4 regions of the Glutamicibacter sp. NPDC087831 genome follow, and region 2 is predicted to be linked to each of the others. Evidence: riboswitches for the same ligand, from Rfam matches in the RefSeq annotation. Region 2 holds a riboswitch; each other region holds the start of a gene.
The links. A riboswitch is a leader RNA that binds a small molecule or an ion and turns the genes downstream of it on or off. The one in region 2 is predicted to bind S-adenosylmethionine.
Positions count from the first base shown of each region.

Region 1 (3,844 bases), on a different contig from region 2:
CGGCACTGGCAGCTGCCGGGCCTGCTTGTAGCCTTTGGAGGCATGGTTCTTCAGTTGCTGGGCCTCGTCCATGATCATGACGTTGAATCCGGCGGCTTCAAAATCCTCATAGGCCAGGCGGAAGATCGTGTAGCTGGTAACTACCAATTGGGCGTCACCGATCTGCGACGCCATGCTTTGGCCGCTCATTCTAGCTGTTGAAGTGATGCCGGTGACTCTCATCTGCGGCGCAAATCGCTGCGCCTCATTGATCCAGTTGCCCACCACCGAGGTAGGAGCCAGCACCAGGAATTTCTGGGCAGGATCCTCGACGCGCGCTTGTTCAAGGCAAGCCAGCAGCTGGACGGTCTTGCCCAGACCCATATCGTCGGCAAGGACGCCGCCGAGATCATGGGTACGCAAGAAGTTGAGCCAGGATAGGCCGTGGCCCTGATACGGGCGCAGTTCAGCGTTGAACGTTTCCGCTAGCTGGACCGGCTGCATTTCTTCACCGCTTTGCAGCGCCTTCATGGTCTGCAGCCACTGGTTGTGCTGGGCTTCGATAATGCCCAGATCCACCAGTTCTTGCCACCAGTCGATGCTCAACTTATGGATGCGGATCGTATCGCCCTGCACCGTGCCCAGCTCCCCGGCCTCTGATATCAGCTGGCGCAGCTGCGTGAAATCTGCACCATCAATCGGGATCACCGTAAGGTCATCGAGGACGAGATACTCATCTTGCTTGGTCAAGGCCTCCAGCAGCAGTGGGAACGGGACCTTGGTCTCGTCCAGGAGCACTTCCACAGACAAGTCGAACCAGTCCCCCGTGCTTTCGCCGGCTTCGACACTGACAGCGGCCGGCGCGTGGCTGATCCGGTACTTCGGCAGCCTGTTCTGCTCTTCAACGACCACATCGGGATGCTCTGCCAAGAGCGGCAATGCGTAGACCAAGAAATCGATGGATTCGGAGGTGCTGAATTCCTTCGGCGGGAAGATTCCTGAAGAGGTCAGTTGCCCCAAGGAAGCCTGCGCGCCGAGCTTGTCCTGCACCGAAGCAGCAATTTCCTTTTCCACGGCATACTGGCGGGGGCCCGCGGAGGCGTACTCCCAGGAATAGCTCACGGTCAGCGGAGTTCGGATGCTCTCCAGGGACAGCTTGAGGCTGGGGCGTGCTGGAACAGGGATGCTGTAGCTGTCATCCTCGCTCTTCAACGGTGCCATCAGGCGCAATCGGTCCAGGTGCTGGCGCTCGAAAAGCTCAACGCCTTCCTGCGGGATGGATTGCGCACCGGATTCAATAAATGTGGCCAGTTCCTTCGTGACCGGTTCAGCGAACCGGGCCAAACCGATTTCCCTGGCCTTCGGCAAGGGGCTGGACGCGTAAGCCAACAAGGTCGGCGGCGTGCCTATGGGCAAGAGGTAGACGTGCTCTTCGCTCGGCCCGCGCAGCTTCCCTTCCATGCTCAGGCCATGTTCACCGCGACGCACATCCACGTGTGCCATGGCTGGTTGCTCGCTGAACTCCACCGGGGCCTTGGCCGTAGAACCGCCGTTGACGATCTGCACTCCAGCTTCACGCAGGGCTTCGAACGCATCCAGCAGGTCCTGGCCTGGAAGATCCATCAAGGAGATCCACTCCTTGGGATCCCACGAATGGCGATAAGTATCTTGTTCAACGTGTTCACGCAACCGGTCCAGTTCAACGACCGCACGACGCTGCTTCTTGGAGAACCGCGTATCAAAAGCGACATTGCGCCAGCTGATCCCGGTTTGGATCCAGGGGCTCTTGGTGCCCTGGCGGGCCGGGCGTGCCTGCAAGGTCAGCGCGTCCTCGCCGCCATAACGCGGTTCGCTGACCACTTTCAGGATCAATCCCAGCGGTTCTTCGGCAACCAGCGGCTCATCGGAAATGACTGGAAGCAGACGGTCAAGGGTGCGTTCCCACTGCGGCTTGCTATTGCGTTTCCATGCGTGGGGATCCACCCCGGAGTCGGAGACGAAGAAGCCCTGGTCTTCTTCGGTGGTGACCTCAATGAGCAAGGCGGCGACGTCTTCACAGGACTGAACCCCCGGATGCTTGCCGCAGAAGCTGGTGAAGCTGATATTGCCCGCGGTGATTTCCAATTGGGCCATCACCGATTCGCGCAGCACCACACCGGAGATGCGGGTAGATCCCGGGCGCATTACCCGGTTGGCGATCTGCACTTTTCCGGAATCACACAGGAATTGGCCCAGGTTGTATTCGGATTCGGTCACCAAGGTCTGGGCCGCAGAAAGTGTCAGCTGGAATTCCATACTCGCCGTTCATTGTTCGTGCAGTGGGCGCCCGAGAGCTAGATTCCATCTTAGCGAGCCGGAAAGCAAGATGCCCGGTGACGAAAAGTTACTTCTGCCCTTTACCCGCGGGCCCTGCAACCGATAGAAATTAATCACTGAATCACGAGTTCCACTCTTTGAGCCCTGGCTGAGTGGACGGCAACCCTCCTGCGTCATTGTGCGGGGTGCCCCAGGTGAAGATTCGACGCATCTTGAACGCCAAGATGCGTAAGCGATGGCGCCCCTTGCGCCAGAAAGGGGATCAATTCCCCATGACTAATGCAGCATCTGCCCCAACCGTATCCGAAGACCGCGCACAGCGCCTGCAGGAAGCAGGCAAGGGCTGGGGCGAACGAATTTCGGCTGCCCCGCAAAGTGCCCAATTGACTTTCACCGTCGAGGGCGAAGGCTTCGATTCGGTAGCCAGCAACATTGTCTCCGGCAAGCACACCTTCCAGGTCGACGAGCCAGCTGCCCTGGGCGGCAGCGACCTGGCCGCAAGCCCCGTGGAATACGCGCTCGGAGCGCTCATCTCCTGCCAGGTTGTGGTCTACCGCTTGTACGCGCAGAACCTCGGCATCCAGGTGGACGACGTGAAGATCCAGGCCAATGGCCACCTCGATGTCCGCGGACTCTTCGGCATCGACCAGACCATCCGCCCCGGCTTCTCGTCGGTGGATCTGGACATCCGGATTGCCGGACCGGAATCAGCTGAACGCTATGAAGAACTGCGCCGCGCAGTGGATGCACACTGCCCGGTGCTGGACCTCTTCGCCAATCCGGTGCCCGTGACAACCGCGGTAAGCATCGCAGAGACCAACTAGAGTTCGCTGAACTAAAAAGCACCGCGGCGGCCCCCGACTTCAGGGGCCGCCGCGGTGCACTTCTAGCTGAAGCCAACTATTGCCCCAGGAAGTTCAGCAGGACTTTGCCGGAGCGAGCCGAATCCTTGGCCGTTTCGAAGGCTTCAAGCGCATCGGCGACCGGGAACTCGTGGGTTACCGCCTCGGAAACCTGCAGTGAACCGTCGGCCAGGGCAGCAAGCACATGGTCGATTTCGTCGTTGAAGCGGAAGGAACCAACCAGTTCCAGCTCGCGGGTAATAGCCAGCGAAATGAGTGCGGGTTGTTCTCCTGAGGGCAGCAACCCGACCATGACCACTCGACCGCCGCGCACGGCACCGCGCACCGCGGAGGCCAATCCGCGGTAGGTGCCGCTGGCCTCGATGACCACGTCCGCGCCCACCTGGGCGATTGCTTCCTGGCCATCGGCGCGCAGGGTGGAGGTGGCACCGAGCTGCTTGGCAATCTCCAGCGGCTTGGCGTGCATGTCTACCGCGATAATTTCGCTGGCCCCGGCTCGTTTAAGCACTGCTACAGCGAGAGCTCCGATCGGGCCAGCACCAATAACCAGCGCCTTCTTGCCGGCGACTTCGCCGACGCGCGACACCGCATGCCAAGCAACCGCAGCCGGTTCTGCCAGTGCCGCATCGCGCAGTGCTAAGCCAGCAGGCAGCTCACGCAGCATGCGTGATGGCAGGTTCATTTCG
Region 1 is NZ_JBIUVH010000002.1:831,576-835,419, reverse strand. It holds gene ACIOJF_RS10350 (DEAD/DEAH box helicase) at 1-2,274, opposite strand, end outside; SAM riboswitch class IV at 2,415-2,536, shown strand; gene ACIOJF_RS10345 (OsmC family protein) at 2,568-3,119, shown strand; gene ACIOJF_RS10340 (L-idonate 5-dehydrogenase) at 3,196-3,844, opposite strand, start outside.
Region 1: linked by a shared signal. The riboswitch ahead of ACIOJF_RS10345 (OsmC family protein) and the one ahead of ACIOJF_RS16875 (O-acetylhomoserine aminocarboxypropyltransferase/cysteine synthase family protein) in region 2 are both predicted to bind S-adenosylmethionine.

Region 2 (3,844 bases):
AACTACTATTCTTCAGGGTAGGGGCACGCCGCCCGATAATCGCGGTTCGATGCGATCAGGCGTTTTCCAGAGTCTTTTCACATACCCGGGCGACGACCGGTTTGGACGCCGCGCGGGCCGCGGCCAGGCCGCGTTCCAGATCGGCAATCAGGTCGTCGGCTTCCTCGATGCCCACCGAGAGGCGGACCAGATTGGCCGGGATTTCCAGCGGGGTGCCGATCAGCGAAGCATGGGTCATTTCGCGCGGATAGCAGACCAGGGATTCCACCCCGCCCAGGGAGACCGAGAGCTGGAAGTACTCCATGGATTGGGCGAAGGCGCGGGCGGCGGCTTCATCCGAGAGCTGCAATGAGAGGATCCCGCCAAAGCCGCGGCCGGCCGCGGACTGGGACTTGGCCAGCTCGTGGCCCGGGTGGCGTTCCAGCCCCGGGTAGTAGACGCGGGTGACTTCGGGCTGGTCATCGAGCCAGCGGGCCAGGGTGGAGGCGGTAGCCCCGTGGCGTTCCATGCGCAGGCCCAGGGTCTTCAGCCCGCGGGCGGCCAGGTAGGAATCCTGCGGACCGGAGACCGCGCCCCCGGCAAACTGCTGGTAGCCCACGGCTTCGGCCAGGCTCTGCCCGCGGTGCAGGTGATCGGCCACGATGACGGCCCCGCCGAGCACATCGGAGTGCCCGCCGATGTACTTGGTGGTGGAATGGACCACCGCGTGGGCGCCGAAATCCAGCGGGCGCTGCAGATACGGGGTAGCGAAGGTATTGTCCACCACCAGCAGGGCGCCGTGTTCGCGGGCGATGGCAGCCCAGCCGGCCAGGTCGGCGATGCCCAGCAGCGGGTTGGACGGGGTTTCCACCCAGAGCAGCGCGGTGTTCGGGCGCATCGCGGCGCGCACCGCAGCCAGGTTGGTGATGTCCACCGCCGAAGAGGTGATCCCCCATTTGCCGTGCAGCTTGGAGATCAGCCGGTTGGTGCCGCCGTAGCCGTCGGCACCCAGCACGATGTGATCGCCTGGCGCCAGTATTGCGCGCAGCAGCGCGTCTTCGGCCGCGATTCCCGAAGCGAAGGAGAAGCCGGCGGTGCCGCCTTCCAGCGCGGTGAGCTGGGATTCGAACCCGTTGCGGGTCGGGTTGGAGCCGCGCGAGTACTCGTGCCCGGCGCGCAGCACGTTGATGCCGTCCTGGATGAAGGTGCTGGTCTGGTAGATCGGCGGGATCACCGCACCGGTGTGCGGGTCCTTGTGCTGGCCGGCGTGCACGGCGAGGGTGTTGAAGCCGCTCATGCGAAACTCGCTTCCTTGGTGCCGGCGGTGGCCTGGGTTGCGGCCAGTGCGTGATCCAGCGATTGGGTGATATCTGCGAGCAGGTCGGCGGGGTCTTCCAATCCCACCGACAGGCGCAGGGTGGAGGTGTTCAGGCCCGCGGCGGCCAGCTGCTGCTCCGAGAGCCGGCAGTGCGTCATGGTGGCCGGGTGGGAGACCATGGTGCGGGTGTCCCCCACATTCGCGGCCAGGGAAATCAGCGCCAGCCCGTCGATCACCGGGGAAACCAGCGACGGGTGGGCCAGCTCGATGGCCAGCACGCAGCCGGTGCCCTTCGGGGTGATCTTCGCGGCCAGCTCGTGGCTCGGGTGGGTGGGCAGCGATGGGTGGTGGATGGCCGCGATGCCCGGATGAGCGGAGAGCTTTTCGATCAGCGTGGTGACACTGCGCTGCACGTGCCCGGCACGCACCGGCAGGGTCTCGATTCCGGCCAGGATTCCCTGGGCGCTGGCCGGAGCGAGGGTCGGGCCCAGGTCGTGCAGGAACTTGGAGCGCACCAGCATCGCGTAGGCGGCCGGTCCGTGGCGCTCAAGCAGCGAGGTGTTGTTCAGGCGCACCCGCGGGGCGGCGATCTGCGGCCAGCGGGCGGCATCGGAGAAGTCGAATTTGCCCGAGTCCACCACCACCCCGCCGAGCACCGAGCCGTGCCCGGCCAGGCCCTTGGTGGCCGAGTGCACCACGATGTCGGCACCGATTTCCAGTGGCCGCACATTCAGCGGGGTGGCCAGGGTGTTGTCGACCACCACCGGGATGTTGTGCTCGTGGGCGATCGCCGCGATGGCGGGCAGGTCGGCCACGGTGCACAGCGGGTTGGAGACGGACTCCAGGAAGAACGCCCGGGTGTCCGACTCAATGGCAGCGGCCCAGGCGGACGGATCGGCCTGGTCGACAAAGCTGATGCGGATGCCGAAGTCCGCGAAGGTGTCGGTGAGCAGATCCACGGTGCCGCCGTAGAGCGAGGAGGAGGCCACGATGTGCTTGGGACCCTGGGTCAGGGCCAGCAGGGACAGGGCGACCGCGGACTGGCCGGTGGCGGTGGCTACCGCCTGGGCGCCGCCTTCCAGCGCGGCCACTCGCTGCTCGAGGATCGAGACGGTGGGGTTGCCGGTGCGCGAGTAGGTGAAACCGGCCTGGCGCAGCGCGAACTTCTCGACCGCTTCGGCATGCGATGCGAATTGGTAGGCTGCGGAATTGTGCAGTGGCGGCAGCATCGGGCGGAAGTCTCCGCTCGGGCGGTACCCTGCGTGCACCGCGTCGGTTTCCTGGCTCATGGCTCCTCCTCGTTTTTCTGCGAGGGAGTGCACCGATTAGGCATCGTGCAAAGGCACGAAGCACAGCGCGAAAACGCGTTCGGAACTGCTCCATCGTTCCTGGCATTAGCACCTTTCGGTTTCCCGATGGTTGCTGCGACGTCAACGAGCCAGATCTCTTAGTCGCTCTTGATGGTTTGTTGTTCTTCCATGGTTGGCCATGGGCTGCGAGGGGTGCAAGCGCTATCGGGCGGCCGGCTTCATACAAGGCCGCCAAGCTTCATATGTCGTGAACTTGTCATGATGACGCGGTGGCCGGTGCCACTTTATGACGCGAGCTTTTGAGCGGAATCAGCGTGATGCAGGGGTTCTGCCGGAAGTTTGTGACGATGGGCCGGCGATCGATGACCGAGAGTTACGCCTGGGGCGGCTCAGCCGAGCACCTCGACCCCGAAGCTGGCGACCACGGTGCGGACTTCTTGCAGATAGCGCTGGGCCTGGTCGGTGAGCGGAATGGCGGCGTGGCCGATCCAGCCGATCTCGATGCGCTCCTCGATCGCCAGCGGGATGGCGACGATGGAGGGATCCAGCTCGTCGCTGATGATGCCGGTGGAGATCGTGTACCCGCCCAGGCCGATCATGAGGTTGAAGATGGTAGCGCGGTCGGAGACCTGGATTTCGCGTTGGCTGGAGCGGGTGGAGAGCACCTCCTCGGCGAAGTAGAAGGAATTATTCGCGCCCTGGTCGAAGGTCAGCCGCGGCAGGTCTTCGAGGTCTTCGAGCGTGACCTGGCTTCGGGTGGCCAGCGGGTTGCTGCGCGAGATGAAGATGTGCGGATCGGCCAGGAACAGCGGGTGGAAGACCAGCCGGGATTCGCGCAGCAGCTTGTCAATGACCTTCCGGTTGAAGTCGTTGAGGTAGAGGATCCCGATGTCGCTGCGCAGCGTGCGCACGTCCTCGATGATTTCTTCGGTGCGCGTCTCGCGGAGCGAAAACTGGTATTCCTCGGCGCCGCTGGCCTGGACCATCCGGACAAACGCGTCCACAGAAAATGAGTAGTGCTGGGTGGAGACGCCCAGCAGCCGCCTGGCGGAGGGGCGGCCGAGGTAGCGATGCTCCAGCAGCTCCACTTGCTCCAGGACCTGCCGGGCGTAGCCAAGGAATTCTGCGCCCTCGGCGGTGAGCGTCACTCCCCTGGCCGAGCGCACCAGCAAGGTGCGCCCCACCCGTGATTCAAGCTCCTTCATCGCCGCCGACATGCTGGGCTGCGCGACGTAGA
Region 2 is NZ_JBIUVH010000006.1:143,975-147,818, reverse strand. It holds gene ACIOJF_RS16880 (cystathionine gamma-synthase) at 56-1,276, opposite strand; gene ACIOJF_RS16875 (O-acetylhomoserine aminocarboxypropyltransferase/cysteine synthase family protein) at 1,273-2,586, opposite strand; SAM riboswitch class I at 2,674-2,764, opposite strand; gene ACIOJF_RS16870 (LysR family transcriptional regulator) at 2,997-3,844, opposite strand, start outside.

Region 3 (3,844 bases), on a different contig from region 2:
TCCAGGCCGAGCAGGCCCTCGCGTTGCAGCAGCCACAGCGCCTGGCCCTGGTTGGCCACATCATTGGGCAGCAGCAGCGAGGCGCCACGCGGGATGTCCTCGACCGAGTCGTAATGGTTCGAATAGAGCCCGAAACCCCACTGGAAGAGCTCCACCGTGGGTTCCAGCTCAACCCCGGCGGCCTCCGCGGACTGCTCCATGTACCACTGGTGCTCGAAAATCGTGGCATCGAATTGGCCGCTGGCCACCGCCTGGTTGGCCTGGATCGGATCCTGAAGCCCGACCTTCTCGATTTCGATGCCGTAGTCCGGGGCGATCTCCTGCGCCACGAAATCCAGGATCTTCTCCTCGCCGGCCATGGCCGGTTCGAAGTGCACGGTGAACTTCGTCTGGCTTCCGGCGGCCGAAGCAGCGGCAGGGGCGGAGCGCTGCTGGCCCAGCAGCACACCGAGGATGAGGGCGGCCACGGCCGCGAGGGCGGCGATGGTCCAGGGAAGGGCATTGCGGTTCTTGCGCAGCGTGAAGCCGTGGTCGTGCCCGGCGTGCGGTGTAGTCATGGTCTCGCTCGTTCGTTCGTCGATGGTATTCAGGGACGCGCCAGGGCGCGGGCGATGCGGTCGCCGAGGAATTGGACAATTTGCACGGTCAGGATCAGCACCACGATGGTCGCCAGCATGACGTTCATGTCGAAGCGCTGGTAGCCGTAGGTCACAGCGAGATAGCCGATGCCGCCGGCCCCGATGGTTCCGGCGATGGCCGAGTACTCGATCATCGAGATGGTGTTCAGCGTGATAGCCGAGGCCAGGGCCGGCAGCGCCTCGCGGATCTGGGTGGTGCCGATGATTTGCGCGGTCGAACCGCCGGTCACCAGCCCTACGGCCAGGTTGTGCCTGGGCAGGTCGTTCAGCGCGTTCTGCACCAGCCGGGCGAAGAACGGGATGCCGGCAATGGTCATGGGCACGGCGGCCGCCGCAATGCCGATGGTGGTGCCGGTGACCCATTTGGTGAAGGGGATGATCGCTGCCATCAGCACCAAGAACGGCAAGGAGCGTCCCATGTTGGCGATCCAGCTGAGCACCGCATGCAGGCGCGCCCGAGGGAAGAGCCCCTGCCGATCGGTGTTGTACAGCGCGATGCCCATCAGTCCTCCGAGGCTGATGACCAGGGCCATGACGATTCCGACCATGGCCCACGTCTGGCCGTAGGCCGGCAGCATCAACTCGGGCAATTGCTGCCACGGAGTGTCGGTGCCCACCGCTGCGCTTTCAAAGGGGATTCTCATGCGTTGGCCTCCACCAGTTCGTGGTTGTTGCGGGCAAGGCTGCTTGGGTCGGTTTGCAGGCCCCACCCGTCCAGCAACCGGATCAGGTACTCAGGGGCTGCGCCCCGCACGCCCAAGCGCACGCGGCCCAAGGTCCCCTCATGGTGCGCCTCGACGGCGCCGCCCAACAGGGCCACCGCGATCCCGTGTTCGATGCCCAGACGCGAGATCCAGCCGGGATCGACCCGGTCTTTGCGGTAGGCCACCGTCACTGCGTAGTCGAAGCCTGCCGGCAGGTCCTCGGCCCGCAGCGGCAGCAGCTTCGCCCCGGTCTCCGAACCCGGGGATGCCACCAGCTCATGCAGGGCTCCGTGCTCGGCAATGCGTCCACCGGCGAGCTGGGCGACCTCGTCAGCCACATGCCGCACCACATCCATCTCATGGGTGATCAGGATGATGGACAGTCCCAGGTCGCTGCGCAACGAATCCAGCAGCCCCAGCACCTGGTGGGTGGATTCGGGGTCCAGGCCCGAGGTGGCTTCGTCGGAGAGCAGCAGCCGCGGGCGCAGGGCCAGGGCCCGGGCGATGCCGACGCGCTGCCGTTGCCCGCCGGAAAGTTGCCCGGGATAGGCGTTCGCTTTTTCCAGCAGCCCTACCCGGTCCAGCAGCTGGGCCACCCGTTGCTGCATTTCATGGTGAACCACCCCGAGGTTCCGCAGCGGAAGGGCCACGTTCTCGGCGACGCTCAGCCGGCTCAGCAGGGCCGAGTTCTGGAAGATCGTGCCGATGGCGCGGCGTTCGGAGCGCAGGGCCTTGCCCGACAGCGCGCCGAGGTCCTTGCCGTCGACGAGGATCTGCCCGCTGCTGGGCTTCTCCAGCAGCGAGATGCAGTGGGACAAGGTCGATTTCCCGGCCCCGGAAGGGCCGACCACGGCCGTGATCGAGCCTTCGGGCACCGACAGGTCGATCCCCTTGAGCACCTCGATGCGCCCCTGCGCGGTGTCGTAGTGCTTATGCAGGTCCTTGATCTCGATCATGCTGCATGCTCCTGGGCGATGCGCTCCATAATTCTCCTTGGCTGTTGCACCGTGAGGCACTGCCCGGGGCCGAAGTTGCGCCGGCTCGCGGCTTGGCGTGGCCCGGTGGCAGCCACTGCTCCATCGGTCCTGGCGGTAGCACCGTCCCGCGATTCGGGTGGTTGCTGCGACGTCAACGAGCCAGGTCTCTCGGTCGCTCTGGATGGGTGGCGTTCAATATCTTGAACAACTTCAGTGTCGAGCACGGAATAATTTGTGACCAAGCGTGAAGTCAGCAAAACGTCATGAAACCCCGTGACGTGTTTCCGTGTCCTTGATTCGCGTCATTTTCCACGTCATATAGCATCTTGTGACTATTTACGACTGCAATTACGGCAAAACATTGACTTGGATGCCGTCCTTGCGATCGATTGCCGAGCTTTAAATTGCTAAGTCCGCGGCCAATGGCCACGGACTGCGCACATATGATTTGGGAGCGACGACGAACCCGTTCAGCATTAGTCGGACTAGTTGCTTTCCACCGCAACAGGTTCTTCCAGCTCGTCGTCGGCTTCCCAACGCCGGGACCGCCGGACTCCCAAGAGAATTGATGCCGCAATAACTGCGACCAGAAGCAGGATCCATCCGGCTGGGATGGACCAGAAAGTTGTCGAAGCTGTGCTGAACCCGGCCGGCAATGAGTCGATGTCTTCGGCGTTCACTCTAACTTCGACCTGCTGCCATAGCAGCGGCCAGAGTCCCGGCAGCTGCTGTTCGATTGCCACAATGGACCCGGGTAGCAGTTCATCGAGCTGGTATTCGGACGATGTGGATCCCCAGCCGAAGGGGCCAGATGCAGTGATCGTGTAGCTGCCCCGGGCCCGCAGATTCCCTTCGTTGGCCACGGTTGCGCCCACGATGGCATCAACCGGTTCGAACGGGTTCCACGCGATGGGCGCCTGGGCGCTGGCTGCCGACACGTTCAGCTTGACTGCTCCCTCGCCACCGACTCGGACAGCCAGCTGCGTGGCCAGTCGGCGGTCGACCACCACGGTTCCAGCCGAGGTATCGATATAGGACGAAACCATGCCACCCAGATAGTCCCCCGGCGCGGCGTCCGTTGGAATTTCGACAGTGAATTCGACCGAGGTTTTCTCCCCCGGTCCCAAGGCTACTTCAGCTTGGTCTACCTCGATCCACGCGCCCACGGTAGTAGCCAGGTCGGTTCGCTCGGAGAGTTCCAGCGACCCGTTGCTGGTGGTCGCACCGTCTGCGGGATAGACGGCCAGTGAAATTTCTTCGGTCCCGTAGTTGGTGATCTCGAAGGAATCCCGGGCCTGTTCCCCGGGCTCGAGATCGTAGGCGAAACTCGACCGGGTTTCTGTGCCGCCCGGGTTGGTGCCCCACGACAAGTCATCGCCATGAGCAGCCGGCGCCGTAAGGGCAGTGGCGATGGCTACCGCGAGCACACTGATCGTTGCACGGTGTCGCAAGTTCTTGCGGGTGGCGTATTGCTGGAACATCTTTTCCTCGGGAATGTGGTCGGCAGAAATGGTGGCGGCACGCA
Region 3 is NZ_JBIUVH010000004.1:112,336-116,179, reverse strand. It holds gene ACIOJF_RS13525 (MetQ/NlpA family ABC transporter substrate-binding protein) at 1-557, opposite strand, end outside; gene ACIOJF_RS13520 (methionine ABC transporter permease) at 587-1,282, opposite strand; gene ACIOJF_RS13515 (methionine ABC transporter ATP-binding protein) at 1,279-2,298, opposite strand; SAM riboswitch class I at 2,417-2,507, opposite strand; gene ACIOJF_RS13510 (WxL protein peptidoglycan domain-containing protein) at 2,805-3,844, opposite strand, start outside.
Region 3: linked by a shared signal. The riboswitch ahead of ACIOJF_RS13515 (methionine ABC transporter ATP-binding protein) and the one ahead of ACIOJF_RS16875 (O-acetylhomoserine aminocarboxypropyltransferase/cysteine synthase family protein) in region 2 are both predicted to bind S-adenosylmethionine.

Region 4 (3,844 bases), on a different contig from region 2:
AGAGTCAACGCCTCGTCCACATCATGGGTCACCATGAGAACGGTGGTGGGGAACGATGCGTGAATCGAGAGCAGCAGATCCTGCATCTTCAAGCGTGTCAGCGCATCGAGGGCGCCGAAGGGTTCATCAAGAAGCAATACACCCGGGCGCCGAGCCAGCGCGCGAGCCAGCGAAACCCGCTGCGCCATGCCTCCGGAGATCTCGCGTGGGCGCAAGCTGGCTGCATGGCTCAGACCGGTCAGCTCGATCAACTCCTCGATCAGCGTGTTGCCGGAGCGCTTATCGGTTTCCGGTGCCAGGCCCAGTGCAATGTTCTGGCGAACCGAGCGCCATGGCAGCAGCCGGGGCTCCTGGAAGGCAACGGCGCATAACTCGTTGATGCCGGTGACCTCGCGGGTGCCGGTGCGGATGGTGCCGGTGGTGGGGTGGTCCAAGCCCGATACTGAACGCAGCAGCGTGGATTTTCCGCAACCGCTGGCTCCAAGAATGGCCACGACTTGACCTGCTGGAATTTGCAGGTTGATATCGGCCAGGACGGTGCGGCTTTCCATCTTGGTGGTGAAGGTCCGCGACACGTTGCTGAACTGCACGTCCAGGGCGCTTGAAGCTGAGGCAACGGAAGCTGCCTCGGGCGCTGCAAAGGAAAGAGTCATGTTCATCTCCATCGGTCCTGGCGGTAGCACCGGCCTGCAGAGCAAAACTCCAAAGGTGGTTGCTGCGGCGTCAACGAGCCAGATCTCTCGGCCGCTCGGGATGGTTACGTGTCCATTACAACGAGTCGAACGATTTGAACGCAAATCTTGCGTAATATGAAAAAATCTTCGACAACTACGTCACATTGCCCAGAAATTTCGTTATTTATTTTATTGCAGGCCGGTTTGCTCGACATTAAGCAAAACTTTGCAACTCATCTTCGGCAGGACACGGATTAGGCTGTGAAATTTGAAGATGGGCACTTCCGGCACTGGGACGAAATGTGACTTCGCGGGTTGGAATCACCGGTTTATTACCGTTACAAATGAATTACGACCCATCCAGAGCGGCTGAGAGATCTGGCTCCACGACGCCGCAGCAACCACCCCAATAGCGGGACGGTGCTACCGCCAGGACCGATGGAAAGAATTGAGAACCCTGATGCCTATTGGTGAATCGCACAATGCCCTCGGACTGGACTTCAACCAGCTCAGTGACCCTTCGCAGGCCACCGCAATGGACCTGGACAAGTTTGAAGAACAGCTGCCGACTAGGCAATTGCTGAAAATCACCCCCGGACCAAGTGCGGATGAGCAATACGACCGGCTGGCCGAAATCTTCCGTCCCGTTTTTGCGCAGATCGCCGCAACCGCCAAGGACCGCGACTTGAACCGCGTGCTTCCTTTCGAGCAGGTAGGCCTGCTGAATCGCGAGCGGTTCGGTGCGTTGCGCCTTTCCGTTGCCGACGGGGGCTACGGCGCACGGCTGGTGGATGTCTTCCGCTTGCTCATCGAGCTGTCCGAGGCGGACTCCCACGTAGGCCAGCTGTGGCGTGCACATGTCGCATTCGTCGAGAACGTCTTGGCGCTGGAGGACGAAGAGCTGCGCAAGAAGTGGGTCGCTCGCATCGCTGCCGGGCAGATTATCGGCAACGCCTACACCGAACGCGGTGGCAACGCCCTGGGCACCTTGAACACCAAGGCCAGCACCGTGGACGGGCGCTGGGTGATCGACGGTGAAAAGTACTACTGCACCGGCACCATTTTTGCCGACTGGACCACCGTTGCCGTGGCCCACCCGGAGCTCGCCGGCCGCCAGATCGCCGTGGTCTCCACCCAGCGCAGCGGCGTCAAGATCCTCGACGACTGGGATGGGTTCGGCCAGGGCCTCACCGGAACCGGCACCACCGAATTCCACCAGGTCCCGGTGGATTGCTTCATGCCGCAGCAGACCAATGACTCCGAAGCGGCGATCTTCCAGCTGGTGCTCATGGCCGTGCAGGCCGGCATCGCCCGCGCCGCGCTGAACGACCTGCGTAGCGCGGTGCAGGCGCGCACCCGCATCTTCACCACCGGAACCGGGGTGCCGGTATACCAGGAACCCCAGGTCCTCCAGCTGGTGGGCGAAGTTTCCGCGGAGTCCTTCGCTGCCGACTCCGTGGTGATCGGCGCGGTACTCGAAGTTGAAGCCGCCTTGGGCGACCCGGGACTGAACGACGAAGAACGCTACGCAGTATGCGAGCTGGCCGCCAACCGCGCGCAAACCGTGGTGCAGCCACTGGCCATCGGCGTGACCAGCAAGCTCTTCGACGGACTGGGAGCCTCGTCCACCAGAAGCGGCTGCAACCTGGACCGGCACTGGCGCAATGCGCGCACCATCGCCACGCATAACCCGGCGATCTACAAGGCGCGCATCGTCGGGGACTACGAGATCAACGGGGTCCAGCCGCAGCGGCTGTCCGTCACCGGCGAAGATTCAACCCAGCGGGCTTGAGGGCCTGCGACGCAAACCAGCAACTTTCCACGATTACCGACCTATGGGGGCAAAGCCATGAGCGAGAACAAGCGCGAGATCCTATTCAACGCATTCGACATGAACTGCGTGGTGCACCAGTCGCCGGGCCTGTGGCGCCATCCGCAGGACAAGGCCTCGACCTACAACACCCTGGGCTACTGGACGCACCTGGCCAAAGTGCTGGAAAAGGGAAAGTTCGACGGACTGTTCCTCGCCGACGTGCTGGGCACCTACGACGTGTACAAGGGCACCAACGTCACCCCGCTGGGCTCCGGCGCCCAGGCACCGGTCAACGACCCGATGATGCTGGTTTCCGCCATGGCCGCCGTGACCGAGAACCTCGGCTTCGGCGTCACCGCGGGCACCGCCTATGAGCACCCTTACGCTTTCGCCCGCCGCTTGGCCACCCTGGACCACCTGACCAACGGCCGCGTGGGTTGGAATGTCGTCACCGGCTACCTTCCCTCGGCCGCCCGCAATATGGGCCAGGAAGACCAGATGGAGCACGACGAGCGCTACAACCACGCCGATGAGTACCTCGAGGTGGTCTACAAGCTGCTCGAAGGCTCGTGGGAAGACGACGCGGTGCAGAATGACAAGGCCACCGGCGTCTACACCGACCCGGCCAAGGTGCACCCGATCGAGCACGAAGGCAAGTACTTCAAGGTTCCGGGCATCGCCATCACCGAGCCGTCCACCCAGCGCACCCCGGTGATCTACCAGGCCGGCGCCTCCAAGCGCGGCACCGAGTTCGCCGCGTCGAACGCCGAAGCGATCTTCGTCAATTGCCCCACCCGCGACCTGCTGAAGGAAGCGGTCAGCAAGATCCGTGACGCTGCCGAGGCCGCCGGGCGTGGCCGCTACGACATCAAGGTCTTCGCCATGCAGACCATCATTACCGCCGAAACCACCGAACTGGCCCAGGCGAAGTTCCAGGACTACAGCTCCTACGTGGATATCGAGGGGTCGCTGGCACTGCTGTCCGGCTGGACCGGCATCGACATGTCCGTCTACGGCCCCGACGATGTCATCGGCGACGACGTGAAGTCCAACGCCATCCAGTCCTCGGTGGAAACCTTCAAGAAGGCCAGCGGCGATACCGGCAAGCCGTGGACCATCCGCCAGCTGGCCGAATGGATCGGCGTGGGCGGATTCGGCCCGGTCTCCGTCGGTTCGGGTGCCGAGGTAGCCGAGAAGCTCATCGACTGGGTGGACTACACCGATGTTGATGGCTTCAACCTCGCCTATGCTGTCACTCCGGGCACCTTCGAGGACGTTGTCGAGTACGTGGTTCCCGAGCTGCAGGCCCGCGGGGTCTACAAGACCGAGTACACCGAGGGCACGCTGCGCAACAAGC
Region 4 is NZ_JBIUVH010000004.1:96,956-100,799, forward strand. It holds gene ACIOJF_RS13450 (ABC transporter ATP-binding protein) at 1-653, opposite strand, end outside; SAM riboswitch class I at 659-760, opposite strand; SAM riboswitch class I at 1,028-1,119, shown strand; gene ACIOJF_RS13455 (acyl-CoA dehydrogenase family protein) at 1,135-2,466, shown strand; gene ACIOJF_RS13460 (LLM class flavin-dependent oxidoreductase) at 2,524-3,844, shown strand, end outside.
Region 4: linked by a shared signal. The riboswitch ahead of ACIOJF_RS13455 (acyl-CoA dehydrogenase family protein) and the one ahead of ACIOJF_RS16875 (O-acetylhomoserine aminocarboxypropyltransferase/cysteine synthase family protein) in region 2 are both predicted to bind S-adenosylmethionine.